3 regions of the Comamonas guangdongensis genome follow, and region 2 is predicted to be linked to each of the others. Evidence: riboswitches for the same ligand, from Rfam matches in the RefSeq annotation. Region 2 holds a riboswitch; each other region holds the start of a gene.
The links. Region 2 has a riboswitch for cobalamin ahead of AB6724_RS12655 (ferredoxin-like domain-containing protein). Riboswitches for the same ligand answer to the same signal wherever they lie in the genome.
Positions count from the first base shown of each region.

Region 1: linked by a shared signal. The riboswitch ahead of AB6724_RS16485 (TonB-dependent receptor domain-containing protein) and the one ahead of AB6724_RS12655 (ferredoxin-like domain-containing protein) in region 2 are both predicted to bind cobalamin.
Region 3: linked by a shared signal. The riboswitch ahead of AB6724_RS00925 (TonB-dependent receptor domain-containing protein) and the one ahead of AB6724_RS12655 (ferredoxin-like domain-containing protein) in region 2 are both predicted to bind cobalamin.

Region 1 covers NZ_JBFYGN010000021.1:20,872-26,144, reverse strand. Annotated here, with positions in the region: gene AB6724_RS16505 (universal stress protein) at 1-260, opposite strand, end outside; gene AB6724_RS16500 (hypothetical protein) at 504-812, opposite strand; gene AB6724_RS16495 (cell division protein ZapA) at 1,478-1,870, opposite strand; gene AB6724_RS16490 (DUF904 domain-containing protein) at 1,912-2,121, opposite strand; cobalamin riboswitch at 2,353-2,593, shown strand; gene AB6724_RS16485 (TonB-dependent receptor domain-containing protein) at 2,664-4,559, shown strand; gene AB6724_RS16480 (cobyrinic acid a,c-diamide synthase CobB) at 4,564-5,273, shown strand, end outside.
Region 2 covers NZ_JBFYGN010000013.1:26,087-31,359, forward strand. Annotated here, with positions in the region: gene AB6724_RS12645 (magnesium chelatase ATPase subunit I) at 1-1,106, shown strand, start outside; gene AB6724_RS12650 (vWA domain-containing protein) at 1,145-1,777, shown strand; cobalamin riboswitch at 1,956-2,196, shown strand; gene AB6724_RS12655 (ferredoxin-like domain-containing protein) at 2,391-3,662, shown strand; gene AB6724_RS12660 (precorrin-8X methylmutase) at 3,646-4,275, shown strand; gene cobI (precorrin-2 C(20)-methyltransferase) at 4,286-5,026, shown strand; gene cobJ (precorrin-3B C(17)-methyltransferase) at 5,037-5,273, shown strand, end outside.
Region 3 covers NZ_JBFYGN010000001.1:204,692-209,964, reverse strand. Annotated here, with positions in the region: gene AB6724_RS00935 (ABC transporter ATP-binding protein) at 1-690, shown strand, start outside; gene AB6724_RS00930 (Hsp20/alpha crystallin family protein) at 723-1,151, opposite strand; gene AB6724_RS00925 (TonB-dependent receptor domain-containing protein) at 1,597-3,510, opposite strand; cobalamin riboswitch at 3,576-3,802, opposite strand; gene AB6724_RS00920 (FtsX-like permease family protein) at 3,868-5,273, shown strand, end outside.

The sequences.
Region 1 (5,273 bases), on a different contig from region 2:
GTTGCGCAGGGCACGTCCTGCTGCAAAGCCAGATGCTCGATGAACTGCAAGGCGCTATCGGCTTCCTGGTTGGCGCTGCGCTCGATCTCGGTGGTGTTGAACGTCACCATGCCTTCCGAGCCATAGATGGCGGCGTAATCGGGTATCACATACAGGCCCGTGACCCTGGCGCCCTGTTCGTGGGCCAGGCGTATGCCGGCGCGAACCGCTGCCTGCGAGAGTTCCGAGCCGTCCGTAGGAATAAGCAGATGTTTGAACATGTCCAGCTTTCTTGCGCATCAGTAAGCAGTGCGTCGCAGCCAATCTATTCCAAGGTCGACAGCCCGGCAATACATGGAGGGCAAACATGCTGCCGCTGGTCAATGGCTCAGGGGAGCTCCGTCGGCGCTTGTCTCTCAGGAGCCGGCAACTGGCCAAAGCAGATTGCATGGGTGTCGCGTGCCACATGACCGGCTTTGCGGTCCACCATGCGGAATCCGGCAGAGGCAGCGGCGCGCCGGGCTTCAGCGGCAGGAAACGCTGCGCCAGCTCGATTTACCGTCGTTAAAGCATTCGGTCCAAACCGTCATCGCGGGTACTTTGCGGCGCGACAACATGATCTGGTTGGGTATGCTGGGGCCCAGGCTGGCAAGCTTGCCCAGTTCGTCGAAGACCTGCACCACGCACAGGCTGACTTCCTCGCTGAAATCGGACTCAAGCACGACCCGGTAGGTCTTGGTGAAGACCTCCCAGTCCAGCTGCTTGGCGACATAGGTATGCAGGCGTACATAGGCTCGGTTTGCGCTTTTGGCCGTGGGGTTGATTTTCCTCATGATCCAGACTCCATAACGCTGACGTCGCTTGCCCAAGATTGACGAGTCACAATGCTTTGCAAGCAGTACTTCGTTGTATCAAGCGCTTACCTTGTCCGGTGTAGGCGCTTTTGCTGTCGCGGGATCAGTGGTTCAGACCAGGTCGCGCAAGCTGTCGTGCCTTGCCGCTGTAGCCGCCTATTGAGCAGGGCCAATCCGACACGGCGGTCAAGGGTGTTGCGGGGCCAGGGATGCCGTCGCCGGCGAGATGGAGAGAAGTCGCTGCGAGCCCGGGTGTCGCTGGCAAGCGCAAAAAAAAGCCCGCGCTGCGGGCTGATCTCGATAGGAAACCGAGGCCTGGGCTGTTGACTGGATTGGTATGGAGGCAGGCGCTATGCGAAGCCGCTCCGATGCAACAACCTGGTGATGTGCAAGGTGTCTGCAAACACCACCGGCTCGTCATCCTGAACCGGGGGTTCAGGTGGGCGAGGGCAACCTATCGTTGGGTTCATCTGACGCGAGACGATCACGCTCAATAGGTGATGTACCAAGCCCGTGCTCGTGGAGCATTGGTTCAAGGAAATATAAAAACCGGCAGATTTGCAGACGGTTTTATTCTACCGGTGATTGCCGAGGTCCAGACAGCAAAACCGCTTTGTTCCTATGTTTTCAGACTTTCACAATTCTCAGAGCAGCCGGGCATCGCTCTCCAGCGCCTGGTCCAGCCTGAGCACCAGCTGCTCGGCCAGCTCCTGCTGGCGCTGCTGCTCGGCCCTGACCGTTTCGCTGACTTCCTCGGCGGGCTGCTGCCGGGCCTGCTGCTCCTGCATCAGGGCCTGCATTTCGGCCTGGGCGCTGGCCATATGGGCTTGCTGGGCGTCGCGATCGAGTACGTCAAAAGCCATGTTGAGTGCCGCCAGCACCGCCACGCGCTCGCGCGATCGGACCTTGCCGCTGTCGCGAATGCGGGTCATGGCCTCGTCCACGCGGCGCACGGCTTCCTGCACGCGTTCTTCTTGACCATCGGGGCAGGTCAGCACATAGCTTTGCTGCATGATTTGCACATCGATCTGCTTCATGGGCGTCTGTGGCGGGGTCTGGTGATGGGAGGGGACGGAGGTCACTCTCCCTGGTTGGCGGGCAGGCGCTCGATCAGTGCATCCACGCGTGCGCGCGCAGCCTGAAGACGCAGGCGCAGCAGATCGCGCTCCTGGGTCAGGGCGGCGACCTGGTCGGAGAGCAAGGCATTGGTGCGCTGCAGTTCCTCGTGGCGAACCAGCAGACGCTCCACGCGCTCGGCAATGAGATCAAGAGAAGGCTGGGGGGTCATAGACTCTGCCATTGTAGGTCTTGCAGTCTGTGGATGGGCATTAATGTGCAGGCAAATCCGCAGTCTCGGTGCCGCCGGGTGGGCTGCCTGAGAACCTTAGTCGGAAAAGCGTCTGATTTCTCCCAAAATCGTAGCGCCCCGCGCATGTCGTATCTGCGCCAAGGACATTTTTAACGTAAGAAATCGTCACCCGATTCCTCCGAATGGAGGATGAAGCGCTGTATTAACTCATTACAATGCGCCGCTGTTGGTGCTCGGAGCCGCTTTTCTGCGGCCCCAGTTCAACGGGAAGCAGGGAGGTGTCCGCCGATTCACGGGCGCACCGAGCCTGCGCTGCCCCCGCAACGGTCGGCGAATGGAGTGCCTGCGCACCCGCCTCTTCCTTCCATAGCCACTGGCGTCTGCGCGCTGGGAAGGCTGGCAAGAGGACGATTCGCCTAGCCCGGATACCGGCCAACAGTGGTGTGCCAGCTTTTTTGCTCGCATGTGTTGCCCATCGTCGGCGGGTAGGCTGGCGGGGGCGTCTTCGTTGTTTGCTTTCCATGAGTTCGCAATATTCGCCTCTGTGCGCCGATGCACAGACGGTTTCGGGCGCGCGCGCCTCTTTCGCTCTTCGTTCCACCGGGCTGGCCGCGGCGCTGGTTTGCATGGCCTGCGCCGCACAGGCCCAGCAGCTCGCTCTGGCCCTGGGCGAGACCGTGGTGACTGCCAACCGCATCGAGCAGCCCCTGTCGGATCTGGTGGCCGACATGTCCATCGTGGATCGTCAAACCATCGAAACCGCCGGCGCGGCGGGCGTGGCCGATGTGCTGGCGCGCCTGCCCGGCGTACAGATGGTGCGCACGGGCGGCGTAGGCTCCAACACCAGCGTCTATCTGCGCGGTGCCGAGACTCGCTTTACGGCTGTGTATATCGATGGTGTGCGCATTGACTCCCAGTCCACGGGGGGCGCCTCGTGGCAGGACATTCCGCTGGAAGCGATCGACCGCATCGAAGTGCTGCGCGGCCCCGCGGCAGCGGTCTACGGTTCGGATGCGATTGGCGGCGTGGTGCAAATCTTCACCAAGAAGGGCGAGGGCAAACCCACTCCCTATGTGGGCCTGGGCTGGGGCAGCCGCGGCACGGTGAAGGCGCAGACCGGCATCAGCGGCGGCCAGAACGGCTGGGACTACAGCCTGGGCGCCTCGCATGCCAGCAGCAACGGCTTCGATGCCAGGACCGTGCCCGGCTTCAACCCCGACGCCGATGGCTACCGCAACAATGCTTTCAATGGCCGCATCGGCTATCAGATCACGCCCAACCAGCGCGTGGAAGCCACGGCGCTGAGCAGCTATATGAATGCGGGCTACGACGCCACCGTCTCCAAGACGGCGCCCATGGCCGATGATCGCAGCATCTACAAGATGAGTGCACTAGGCCTGAACTGGCAGGCCAAGTGGAGCGACGTCTACAGCACGCGTCTGCAGTACACCCAGTCGCGCGACTATTACGAGACCCGCCCCTCGCCCTACAAGACCGACACGCGCCTGCACAACTATCTGTTCCAGAACGAATGGAAGCTGGGTGTGCAGACCGTGACGGCTGCACTGGAGCGCCGCGAGGACAGCCTGGTCAACGGCAATATCGACCGCTCGCGTTCGCAGAACGCGCTGGCCCTGGGCTATGGCCTGCATTCGGGCAAGCACACGCTGCAGCTCAATGCCCGCCATGACCGCGACAGCGAATTTGGCGGCAACACCACGGGCAGCGCCGCCTATGGCTATGAATTCCTGCCCCACTGGCGGGCCACGGCCTCGGCGGGCAATGCTTTCCGCGCGCCCACGCTGTACCAGCGCTTCAGCATGTATGGCGACTCCTCGCTGCAGCCCGAAAAAGCCCGCAATGTGGAACTGGGCCTGAAATGGGGCAAGGGCAGCGACAGCTTCTCGGCCACGGTCTACCGCAACAATGTCTCCAACCTCATCAATTACGTAGGCAAGACCGGCACCTGCCCCGGCAACGTGGGCGCTTTTGGCGGCTGCTATGCCAACGTCGCCAATGCCCGCTATGAAGGGATCACCTTCGCCGCCAGCACCCGTATCGGCGTGGTGAACCTGCAGGGCTCGGTGGATTTCCAGAACCCGCGCGACACGGGCAAGGATCTGCAACTGGCGCGCCGCTCCAAGCGCTACGCCAATCTGTCCGCCGACACCCTGGTGGCGGGCTGGAAGCTGGGCGTGGAGATGCAGATGGCCGGCAGGCGCTTTGACGATGCGGCCAACAAATACGTGCTGGGCGGCTACACCCTCTGGAATCTGAGCGCGCAAAAGCAGCTGAGCCGCCAGTGGAGCCTGGTCGCACGCCTGAACAATCTGAGCGACAAAACCTACGAGCTGGCCCGCACCTATGCCACCGAAGGCCGCAGCGCCTATGTGGGCGTGACCTGGACCGGCAACTGAAGCCATGACCAGTTCCTCCTTGATGCCGGCAACCCGCTGCCCCGCGCTGCTGATCAGCTCCACGGCCTCGGGCCAGGGCAAGACCACGCTGACAGCAGCCCTGGCCCGGTTGCATGCACGCCAGGGCCGCAAGGTCAGAGTGTTCAAGTGCGGGCCGGATTTTCTCGATCCGTACTGGCATGAACTGGCCAGCGGCGCGGCCGTGCATTCGGTGGACCTGTGGATGACGGGCGAGGCCGATGTGCGCGCCCGTCTGCATGCGGCCGCGCAGGAGGCGGACCTGATTCTGGTCGAGGGCGTGATGGGTCTGTTCGACGGCAGTCCCAGCGCGGCCGATCTGGCGCAGTTGTTGGGCCTGCCCGTGCTGGCCGTGGTCGATGCTTCGGCCATGGCAGGCACGTTCGGTGCGCTGGCCTACGGGCTGCAGCACTATCAGCCCGGCATGCGCTGGGCGGGGCTTGTCGCCAACCGGGTGGCCAGCGGCCACCATGCCGATCTGCTGCAGCGGGGGCTGCGCGACCCCGCCATGTGGCAAGGCACCATGCCGGCCGTGCAAATCGGGGATGCGCCGCGGGCCAGGTCGGCGGCGCTGCTGCCCGAGCGGCACCTGGGCCTGGTCGCCGCCCATGAGCTGCCGGATGCGCTGCAGCGCCTGGATGCCGCGGCCGATGCGCTGGCGCAGACGCCGCTGGGCCAGCGTCCCTGGGATGCCGT
Region 2 (5,273 bases):
CCGCGATCGAGCCGCTGCTGGGAGGCGTGCTGATTCAGGGCCCGCGCGGCACGGCCAAGTCCACGGCGGCACGCGCGCTCGCAGATGTGCTGGCACCCGCGCCGTTTGTGACCTTGCCGCTGGGCGCGGCTATCGAGCATGTGATCGGCAGCCTGGACCTGGCCAAGGCGCTGGCAGGCAACGAGCTGGCTTTTGCGCCGGGCCTTGTCGCCAAGGCACACAAGGGCGTGCTCTATGTCGATGAAATCAATCTGCTGCCCGACGCCATCGTCGATGTACTGCTGGACGTGGCGGCATCGGGCGTGAACCGCATAGAGCGCGACGGCATCTCGCACAGCCATGCGGCGCGCTTTGTGCTGATCGGCACCATGAACCCCGAAGAAGGCATGCTGCGCCCCCAGCTGCTGGACCGGCTGGGCCTGTGCGTGCAGCTAGGCAACGCGCAAGATCCCCAGCTGCGCAGCAGCATCGTCAAGGCCAGGCTGCGCTTTGATCTGGATCCTCAGGCCTTTGTGCGCTCCCATGCGGCCCAGCAACTGCAGATCAGCGAGCGCCTGACACAGGCCCGCGACCGCTGTCGCGATGCCACCGAGCTGCCCTGGACCGATGCCGTCCATGAGGCCGTGGCCCGGCAGTGCATTGCCGCCCAGGTCGATGGTCTGCGCGCCGACCTGGTCATGCTGCGCGCCGCCCGTGCGCTGGCGGCCTGGCAAGGCTGCCCGGCCATCACGCCAGAGCATGCGGCAGAGGTCGCCCCTTTGGTGCTGCTGCACCGCACAGGCCGGCCGCATCCAGCCAGCAACCCAAGCCGGTCCGCACAGCCAACGGCCTCCACGCCTCCCAGCCCTGCTGTTCGCCCTCCTGCCCCGTCCGCCGCCGGCCCAGATGCAGAGGTCGGCACCCAGGCGCCCTCACCCAATGCCCAATCCTCTCTGCCCCAGGAAGCAGGGCCGGCCCCGGGCCTGAAGCAGCCGCCAGCGGACTGGGGCCAGCCTCGGCCTATCGGCAGCGCGGCCTTTGATGCGCAACAGGCCGATGCCATGGCACAGGCCGCCCTGGAGGCTCTGGCCGCAAAAAAAGCCCGAGCCCCCGGCTCGCAGCGCTGAGCGCCGGCCGGGGGCAAGCCGCTACCGCCAGCCATGGCGTGGCACTGGCCGGCCATGGAGCACCCTCTGCACGAAAAATAGCTGGCGCATCCGTCGACTGGCCCGCCACCTTGCGCGCGCGCCAGAACCGGCCATTGGCCCCCGAACATCTGCGCTGGCGTCAGCCCGAGAGGCCTTCGCGCAGCCAGCACCTGTTTTTGCTGGACTGCTCGGCCTCCATGGTGGAAAGCGGCGCGTTTGCGCAAGCCAAGGGACTGCTGCTGCAATGGCTGCGCTGGGCCTATCTGCAGCGCGAATCCGTGGCCCTGCTGTGCTTTGGCGCGGCTCAGGTGCGCTGGCTGCTTGAGCCCACGCGAGCTCCGCGCTGGAATGCAGATCTGATCGAGCCTTTGACGGGCGGTGGAGGCACGCCGCTGGCTTCTGCCTTGCAAGCGGCCTGGGACATGGCAGCCAGATATCCGCAACAGCCTTCCTGCCTGTGGGTGATCAGCGACTTCCGCAGCCCCGATGTGCTGCAGCTCAAGCAGCAGCCGGCACCCGCCGCAGCGCAGATATGGGTGGACTGTGAAGCGCCGTCAGGCGGCGCGCAACGCCGGTTTGACGGTGCCGAGCGACTGGCTAAGGCCTGGCCCGGCTCGCTGCGGCTGCCACTCGAAATATCGGCCCGATAAGCCTTTCGCACCCATACGGCAAGCGATACAAGCTATCTGTTTTTTGGGAATCGGCAGGCGCAGGCAGGTTTCGCAGGCATTCCAGAATTTGCCGGCCCGCCTCGTCGCCAAGCGGGTCAGGGCAAGAGAGCATCGAGGAAGCTCGCCGGAGTGGATTCCGAGCACTGCGATATCGCGTAAGATCCGTGCCACCACAGGTGCCTCATGGCGTGTTCTACGCCCTGGGGTGAAACGAGAAGCAGGTGATTGGACGCTCCATCAATCCTGCACTGCACCCGCAACGGTAATCAGAGATATAGAGATGCACGCCCTGGCTCACGGCCACGGCAGTCACTGCGAAAGCGGGAAGGCGCATCGAAATTCCACCTCGCAAGGTGGGCTCTGTAAGTCCGGAGACCGGCCTGATGTGTACAAGGCGCAGCGGGATTGCATGTGACTTGATAGGCCTGCACAGGCGTGCGCCAATCATCTGCATTTTTCCCCTGCACATTTCGTTTGTCTGGCCCGGGTACCGGCCATACCGACTGTGGATATCGCATGTTGCATGGAAATTACGGATCGAGTATGCCCTGGCGGGCCGGCTGTGCGCTGGCCGCACGGCATGGAGCAGAGCTTGTCCAGCCCTGACTCCATCCAGATTCGCGGCTGGTGCCCGAGCACATGGAGGCCCATGCAGGCGCAGGACGGCTGGATTGTGCGGGTGCGTCCCCATTGCGCATCGCTGACTGCCGCGCAATGGCTGGTACTGGCCAAACTTGCACAGACCCATGCCGCCCCCCAGATCGAACTGACCCGATTGGGCAATGTGCAGCTGCGCGGCGTGCATGAATCGGCCCTGCCCGCCCTGCGCTCAGAGCTCATCGCCTCAGGGCTGGCCCCTGCCGATGAACAGGCTGATCTGGCTCCGGCCGTGCACTGCACTCCCTTCTATGCCACGGGAGATCGCAGCCATGCGCTGGCGCAGGCGCTGTCTGCGGCGGCGGTCAGGTATCTAAGCCCTCTGGCTCTGCGGAAGCAGAGCGCAGGTGCCCTGCCCGGCAAATTCGGCATGCTGGTGGATGATCCGGAGCGGCGGCTACGCAGCATGAGCTCGGACCTGCATTTATGGGCGGCCCATGACGGCAGCTACGGCCTGGCTCTCGGTCAGGCGGATGAATGCTATTACTTTGAGAGCGACGAACATGCGGTGCAGGCGGCAATACAGGTCGCCCGGTGGTTTGCCCGTGAGCGCATGACGTCCGCAGCCCGGCCCGCTGCCCGTTTGCACCATCTTCTGAAGTCCCGCACGCCCAATGCACCGGCCCTCGGAGCTGCGCGGCATTACGCCATCTGGGCCAATGAAGGCGCCGGGCCGCTGCGGCCTGGAACGCCCAATCCGCAAGGCCTGCTCATCGGAGCTCCCCTCGGTCGCGTGGATGCCCCGGCCATGCAGAAGCTGGCAGCCGGCTTGCCCGCGCACTCCGAGATTCGGGTAACACCCTGGAAATCTCTCCTGGTGCTGCATGAGGAATCGCCTGCGCCTGTTCCTCTGCGCCATGCATCGCAATGGATTACCCGGCCCACGGACATGCGCTTGCGAGTTTCAGCCTGCACCGGCGCCCCCGGATGCCCGCAAGCCCATATTCCTGCCCAGTCCATGGCCTTGCAAATTGCAGACTGGCTGCTGGCCGACCAGCATCTTCACATCAGCGGCTGCGCCAAGCTTTGCGCGCTGCCTGCCGATGCCACTCACATTGTGTTTGCCGGCACCGATGCCAGCGGGCAGGTCTGGCTCAACACAGGCCCTGCTGGGCCACAACAACGGCCCCTGCCTGCGACCCGGTATCGGGCGTCGAGCTCCGATCTCCACGATATACAGCAACAGCTCCATGACCCACACCTATGAAAAGCGCGGTGAAGAGATTTACCGGCAATCGTTCAGCATCATCCGCCGCGAGGCAGATCTGAAACGTTTTAGCACGCTGGAAGAGCGTGTCGCCTGCCGCATGATCCATGCCGCCGGCATGGTGGAGCTGGCATCCCACATCCACTTTTCACCGAACTTCGCAGAAGTCGCTGAGGCGGCCTTGCAACGCGGCGCCCCGGTGCTCTGTGATGCACGCATGGTCAGCGAAGGCATCACGCGCAAGCGTTTGCCGGCCGGCAATCCCATCATCTGCACCCTGCAGGACCCGCGCGTGCCCGCGCTGGCAGCGGAAATCGGCAATACCCGCAGCGCGGCTGCGCTGGAGCTGTGGCGCGAGCATCTGGACGGTGCCGTGGTGGCCATCGGCAACGCCCCCACGGCCCTGTTTCACCTGCTCAACATGTTGCAGGACCCCGGCTGCCCACGTCCTGCGGCCATCATCGGCTGCCCCGTGGGCTTTGTGGGAGCGGCGGAGTCCAAGGACGCGCTGCGCGAATGGGGACAAGTTCCCTTCGCCATCGTCCAGGGCCGCCTTGGCGGCTCGGCGATCACCGTGGCCGCCGTCAACGCGCTGGCCACGCCGCTGGAGTGAAGGAAACACCATGAACCTCGGGAAGATTGTCTGTGTGGGCCTGGGTCCTGGCGATCCGGAAATGATGAGCGTGAAAGCCGACCGCCTGCTGCGCAATGCACGCCATGTGGCTTATTTCCGCAAGCGCGGCCATCCCGGCAAGGCAAGGCAGCTGGTCAATGGCCTGCTGCATGCCGAGGTCACGGAGTATCCGATGGAGTACCCGCTGACCACCGAAATCCCACATGACGACCCACGCTATATCGCCCAGCTGTCCAGCTTCTATCAGGACTGGCAGTCCAGGCTGACGGAGCTGACACGCAGCGAGGATGTGATCGTGCTCTGCGAGGGCGACCCTTTCTTCTACGGCTCCTTCATGCACCTGTATGTGCGCCTGCGCCAGGCAGGCCTTGTGGAGGTAGAAGTGCTGGCCGGCATTCCCGGCATGGTGGGCTGCTGGCATGCCACCGGCATCCCCATCACCTGGGGCGACGATGTGATGAGCGTTCTGCCGGCCACCCTGCCCGATGCTCCGCTGCGCGAGCATATGGCGCGCTCGGACGCGCTGGTCATCATGAAGGTGGGGCGTCATCTGGGCCGCATACGCACGCTGCTGACCGAACTGGGCAAGCTCGATCAGGCCTGGCTGGTGATCAACGGCAGCATGAGCGATCAGCAGGTGATGCCGCTGCGCGATGCGCCGGAGCGCTGTCCCTATTTCGCCATCGTGATCGTGCATGGACAGGGTCGCCGGCCAGCCAATGACCTTTAGCAGGCTCACGATGAACAGCAAGGAATTGCAGGGACAGTTGTGCGTCGTGGGACTGGGCCCCGGCGACGATGCGCTGCTGACGCAGCAGGTGCGCGCCAGCATCGCCAGCGCAACGGATGCCTTTGGCTACTTTCCCTATGTGGAGCGGCTGCAGGGCCTCGAGCACCTGCAGCTGCACGCCAGCGACAACCGCGAGGAACTGGAGCGCGCATGCAGTGCCCTGAATCTTGCGGCCCAGGGCCGCAAG
Region 3 (5,273 bases), on a different contig from region 2:
CCGCTGCTGCAGGTCAGCGACCTTGCCAAACGCTATGGCGAGGCAGAGGCCCAGTCCACGGTCTTCGAGCAGGTGAGCTGCGAGATCGCTGCCGGCGAATTCGTCGCCATCGTCGGCAACTCGGGCGTCGGCAAATCCACCTTCCTCAACTGCCTGGCCGGCCTGGACAGCTGGCAGCAGGGTCAGGTGCTGCACCAAGGCGTGGATCTTTCCACGCTGAATGAAGCCCAGCGCGCCATCTGGCGGCGCGCACACCTGGGTTTTGTGTTCCAGGCCTTCCATGTGCTGCCGCATCTGGACGTGACGCAGAACGTGGCCCTGCCGCTGATGCTGCTGGGCCGCATGCATGACGGGGGCGAGCAGCGCGTGCAGCAGCTGCTGCAGGCCGTGGGACTGCAAGGCCTAGGCCCGCGCCTGCCCCAGCAGCTCAGCGGCGGGCAGCTGCAGCGCGTGGCCATTGCGCGGGCTCTGGTGCATTCCCCGCCGCTGCTGCTGGCCGATGAACCCACGGGCAATCTCGACCCTTCCACCGCCCAGCAGATCCTGGACCTGCTGCTCGCTCAGACGCGCGAGCAGGGCACGGCCCTGGTGCTGGTCACCCACTCCGGCGAGGCAGCCAAGCGAGCAGACCGGGTGCTGCGCTTGACGGCCGTCGGCATGCAGACTCAGGAAACTGCCGCAAGCACCTGAAGCACGCCGCCAGGGCTACGCCCGCAAAACGCCTATTCGACCGCTAGGCGCCGTGCCTGGCCGCCCAGTTTCTTGGGCAGGGTCAGTGTCAACACGCCATTCTCGTACCTGGCTTTGGACTGGGCAGCGTCGATTTCCACGGGCAGCTGGAAGCTACGCTCCACCGCTCCGAAATAGCGTTCGGAGCGCAGTACTTTGTCTTCCTTGGTCTGCTCATCCTTTTGCGTGACCTCGGCGCGCAAGCTCACCACGTTGCCGTCTATAGAGACATGGATGTCCTCCTTGGGTACGCCGGGCAGTTCGGCCTGCACCGTATAGGCTTGGGCGTTCTCCTTCACATCGAGACGTATCTGCGACGGCGCTGGCAGAGGATCGCCGTGCAGAGGGCGAACATAGAAGCCGGGATTCATATCCTTGAAGAAGTCGTCGAACAATCCGCCGCGACCAACCAATGCATTCATGACAGATCTCCTTTGAAAAACACGATGTGCCCTCTGGAGCCCACGAACCGGCCTTCGAAGGCATGGCCCAAGACTGTTCCGCACCGGACGGCGGCGCCCGCAGCCCGCACGATGGAGCAGTCTCTGTTTTTATTCTGAGGAATATCCAGACTGACTTCAAGCGCGCTGGCTGCCCACCGGAGCGCCACTGCCAGAGGTTTGACGCAAATCAACGAAACCGCAATACAGACACTTTCAGTCACATGGCCCAAAGCGGCCCGCTCGCCATCAAGCAAGCGTCTGCGGCGTCAGTTCCCAAACTCGTTAACGCCGACCATACACTGGCAGGCACCCAGCGCAAATACGCTCTCCGTGGCCGGAGGTAGCAAAGAGATGATGCGCTACGGTTCTACCGCCCCGGCCCACAGTGAGCGCAGCGCTTTCTCAGGCTCGCTCCACCCACGCATCAACGCATGGCCCACTTGAGCGTCAGATAGCCTGCGCGGCCCAGCTGGTTGAAGCCGTAGACGGTTTCGTAGTGCTTGTTGGCCACATTGGCCACGCGGGCCTGCAGCGACCACTCGGGATTGATGCGGTATTCGGCATACAGATCCACGGTGGTATAGGCGGGCAGGGTCACCGTGGTGTAGGTGTTGAAGTCCGTGTCCTGGCGGCTGGACACATGCAGCAGGCTGCCGCCGAGCTTCCAGGCTCCCAGGCGCTTGTCCAGATTCAGCGCGAACTGGTTCTTGGCCCGGCGCAGCACCGGCCGGCCGTCGGCCTGCTTGGCGTCGAGGTAGTCGTAGTTCAGCGACGCGCCCCAGCCATCGACATTGAGGCCGTACCCCAGGCTCCAGCCCTTGAGGCGGGTCTCGCCTTGCAGATTGCTCATGCCGGTGCTGCCGAAGGCAATCAGGTTGCTGACCTTGTTGTCGAAGTGCAGCAGCTTGGCGCGATGAATGCCCTGGCTCCACTGCAGTCCGATCTCGTTGTTGCGGCCTTCCTCGGGGCGCAGATGGGGATTGCCGTTGTACATGGGATAGCTGGGGTCCACATAGTACAAATCATTGAACGACGGCGCGCGCATGCTCTTGCCGTGCGAGGCATAGGCACGCAGGCCCTGGATGAGCTCGTAGCCGTAGCTCAGGCCATAGGTGGTCATGCCGCCGAACTGCGAGTTGTCGTCACGGCGCACATTCCCCTGCCAGGAGTGGCGGCCCGTGCTGCCGTTGAGGCCCAGAAACACCGCATTGATGCTGCGGCGGGTCACGGCATAGTCGCTGGAAACATCGACCTTCTGCTCCAGCCGCTCGGCCCCCGCCAGCACCGTGCCCAGCATGGTACGGATCTCGTTGTCCCATTTGTACTCGAGCTGGGTGGTGTTGAAATGGCTGTCGCCATAGGGCGAGCCAAAATTCCTCTGCTCGTCGCGCGACTGGCCCACGGAGACATAGGTGGTCCAGTCGGCTAGCACCTTGCCGGTGAGCTTGAGCTTGGCCACCCGGGTCTTCAGGTCGGAATAGGGATTGGAGCCAAGGCCCGAGTCCGTATGCACGCGGCCCTCGGACTGCAGGAAATTCGTGTCCACGCGCCAGTCGCTGTTGAGCGCATAGCCCAGACCCAGATTCACCGAGGTCTGGTCAAAGCCGTCGCGGTCGGGGTTGTAGGTATAGGGGCCGGCCTTGGGGTTGGTTGCCGAGAAGCCGTGGTCCACCAGGCGGTTCAGGCCAATCTGGTAGCCGAACCCGCCCTGCGCACCGCGCAGCCCTGCCGACGCCGCCTTGTAGCCGTTCTCGCCGGCGGTCACCGAGGCATTGCCGAGGAAGGGCTTGCCGGCATCCGCACCGCGCTTGGTGAAGACCTGGATCACACCGCCTATCGCTTCGCTGCCATAGAGTGCGGATGCCGGACCTTTGACCACTTCGATGCGCTCTATCATCTCCAGCGGCAGGTTCTCCAGCACCGGGGCCGCCATGGTGGCCGAGCCATAGCGCACGCCGTCGATCAGCAGCAGCGTCTGGGTGCTGGCCGTGCCACGCAGAAACACGCTTTGCGCCGCACCGCGGCCGCCGTTGCTGGACAGCTGCACTCCTCCGGCCAGACGCTGCAGCAGCTCGGCCGCCGAGCGTACCGGAGCCATGGACTCGATCTGTTCCTGGGAGATCACGGCCACATCGGCCAGGGTCTCGTCGACCGAGATGGCGGAGCGCGTGGCCGTGACCACGGTTTCGGCCATGCGCTGTTCGCCGGCAACCACAGACTGCGCCCGGGCCGTGACGGAACACAGCGTCATGGCGGCAGCGGCCGCCCAGGTCAGAAGTGCGGAAAAAGCTGCGGCCATGGGCAGGCCGCCCGGGTGCAGGGAACTGGAGCTATGCATAAAAATTCTTGAACCGTTGACACTGGCGTCCCCGCCAGATGCGACCCCCACCAGAAGCTCTCGCAAGCCCTGGCACATCTTTGGCCGGTATCCAGACTGATGCACTCACTGCCAGGCCTTCCCAAAGCGCTATGCGCTTCAGTGGCTGCGGTAGACAGCTTGGTTCTTCACCTGTGCACTCACTGTTGCGGGGGCAGTACATGCTGAGTCCGCGGGAACGCAGACCTCCATGTTTCCCGTTTAACTGCTGCGTCAGAACAACGCCGCGAGCACCAAAACCCTCTATTTTAGCGATGCCGCATACTTGCTCCTCCGCCTGCAGATGCAGGGCGCCATTTCGACCGATAGTCCCCAGCCGTGTTGTTCCACTCTCCGCTTCTGCAGCTGCTGGCCAGCTTCTCCTGGCAGGAACTGCGCCAGCATCCCTGGCGCACGGCGACGGCCCTGCTCGCCATCATGCTGGGCGTGGCCCTGGGCTTTGCGGTGCATGTAATCAACCAGTCGGCTCTGGACGAGTTCTCGCGCGCGGTGCGCAGCGTCAACGGCCAACCCGATCTGCAGCTGCACGCCATGCAGGACGGCTTGCCGCTGGAGCTTTATGCGCAGGTGGCACGGACCCGGGGCGTGGCGGCCGCCGTTCCCTGGCTCGAGACCACGGTGCTGCTGCCCGCAGCGGACGCCGACCGCCCTGCGCCAGACGCAGATGCCCGCACTACTCAGGGCGCGGCCCGGGGCACGGCGCTGCGCGTGCTGGGCAGCGATGCCACCAAGCTCGCGCCCGTGGCGCCGGCCCTGATGCCACAGCTGTTTGCGGGCAGCGACCGGCTCGATCTGTTCGCGCCCGATGCGGTCTTCCTCAACGCCGCGGCGCTGCAGGCCCTGCAGCTGAGCCCCGAACGGGCGTCCAACACCGCAATGCACTGGCTGCTCAACGGCCGGCTGCAGACCCTGCGCATCGCCGGCACGGTAGCGGCCACGGGCGCTCCCGTGGCCGTCATGGACATCGCCGCCCTGCAGGAAAAGCTGCAGCGCTTTCAACAACTGGACCGGATCGATCTGCTGCTGGCCGACAACGCAGCACGCAGCCAGGTGGCGGCGGAGCTGCGCGCCCTGCCCGCGTGGCAGAGCCAGATACTGATCCAGCAGCCCGGCGACGAACAGCAGCGGGTGGGCCAGATGTCTCGCGCCTACCGCGTCAACCTCACGGTGCTGGCCCTGGTGGCCTTGTTCACCGGAGCCTTTCTGGTGTTCTCGGTACTCGCGCTCAGCGTGGCCCAGCGCGCGCCGCAGTTTGCGCTGCTGGCCGTGCTCGGTGCCACGCCGCGCCAGCGCCTGGCGCTGGTGCTGCTGGAGGCCCTGGCGCTGGGCGCCGTGGGCAGCGCGGCCGGCATTGCGCTGGGCAGCGGGCTGGCCTGGGGCGCTCTGCAGATGCTGGGCGGGGATCTGGGCGGCGGCTTTTTTGCGGGCGTGCAGCCGGCGCTGCAGTGGAGTCCTGCTGCCGCCCTGGTCTTTGGACTGCAGGGCATCGCCGCCACGCTGGCCGGCGCCTGGTGGCCCGCGCGTTCGGCCATGGACCTGCTGCCTGCTGCCACTCTCAAGGGCCTGGGCAACACGCATGAAAAGCCGCCGCGCTTCTGGCCCGCGCTGGCGCTGCTGCTGGCCAGCGCGGGCCTGGCCTTTATGCCGCCGGTTGCCGGCATTCCCTTGGCCGCCTATGCGGCCGTGGGCTTGCTGCTGCTGGGCGGCATGGCGGCCCTGCCCTG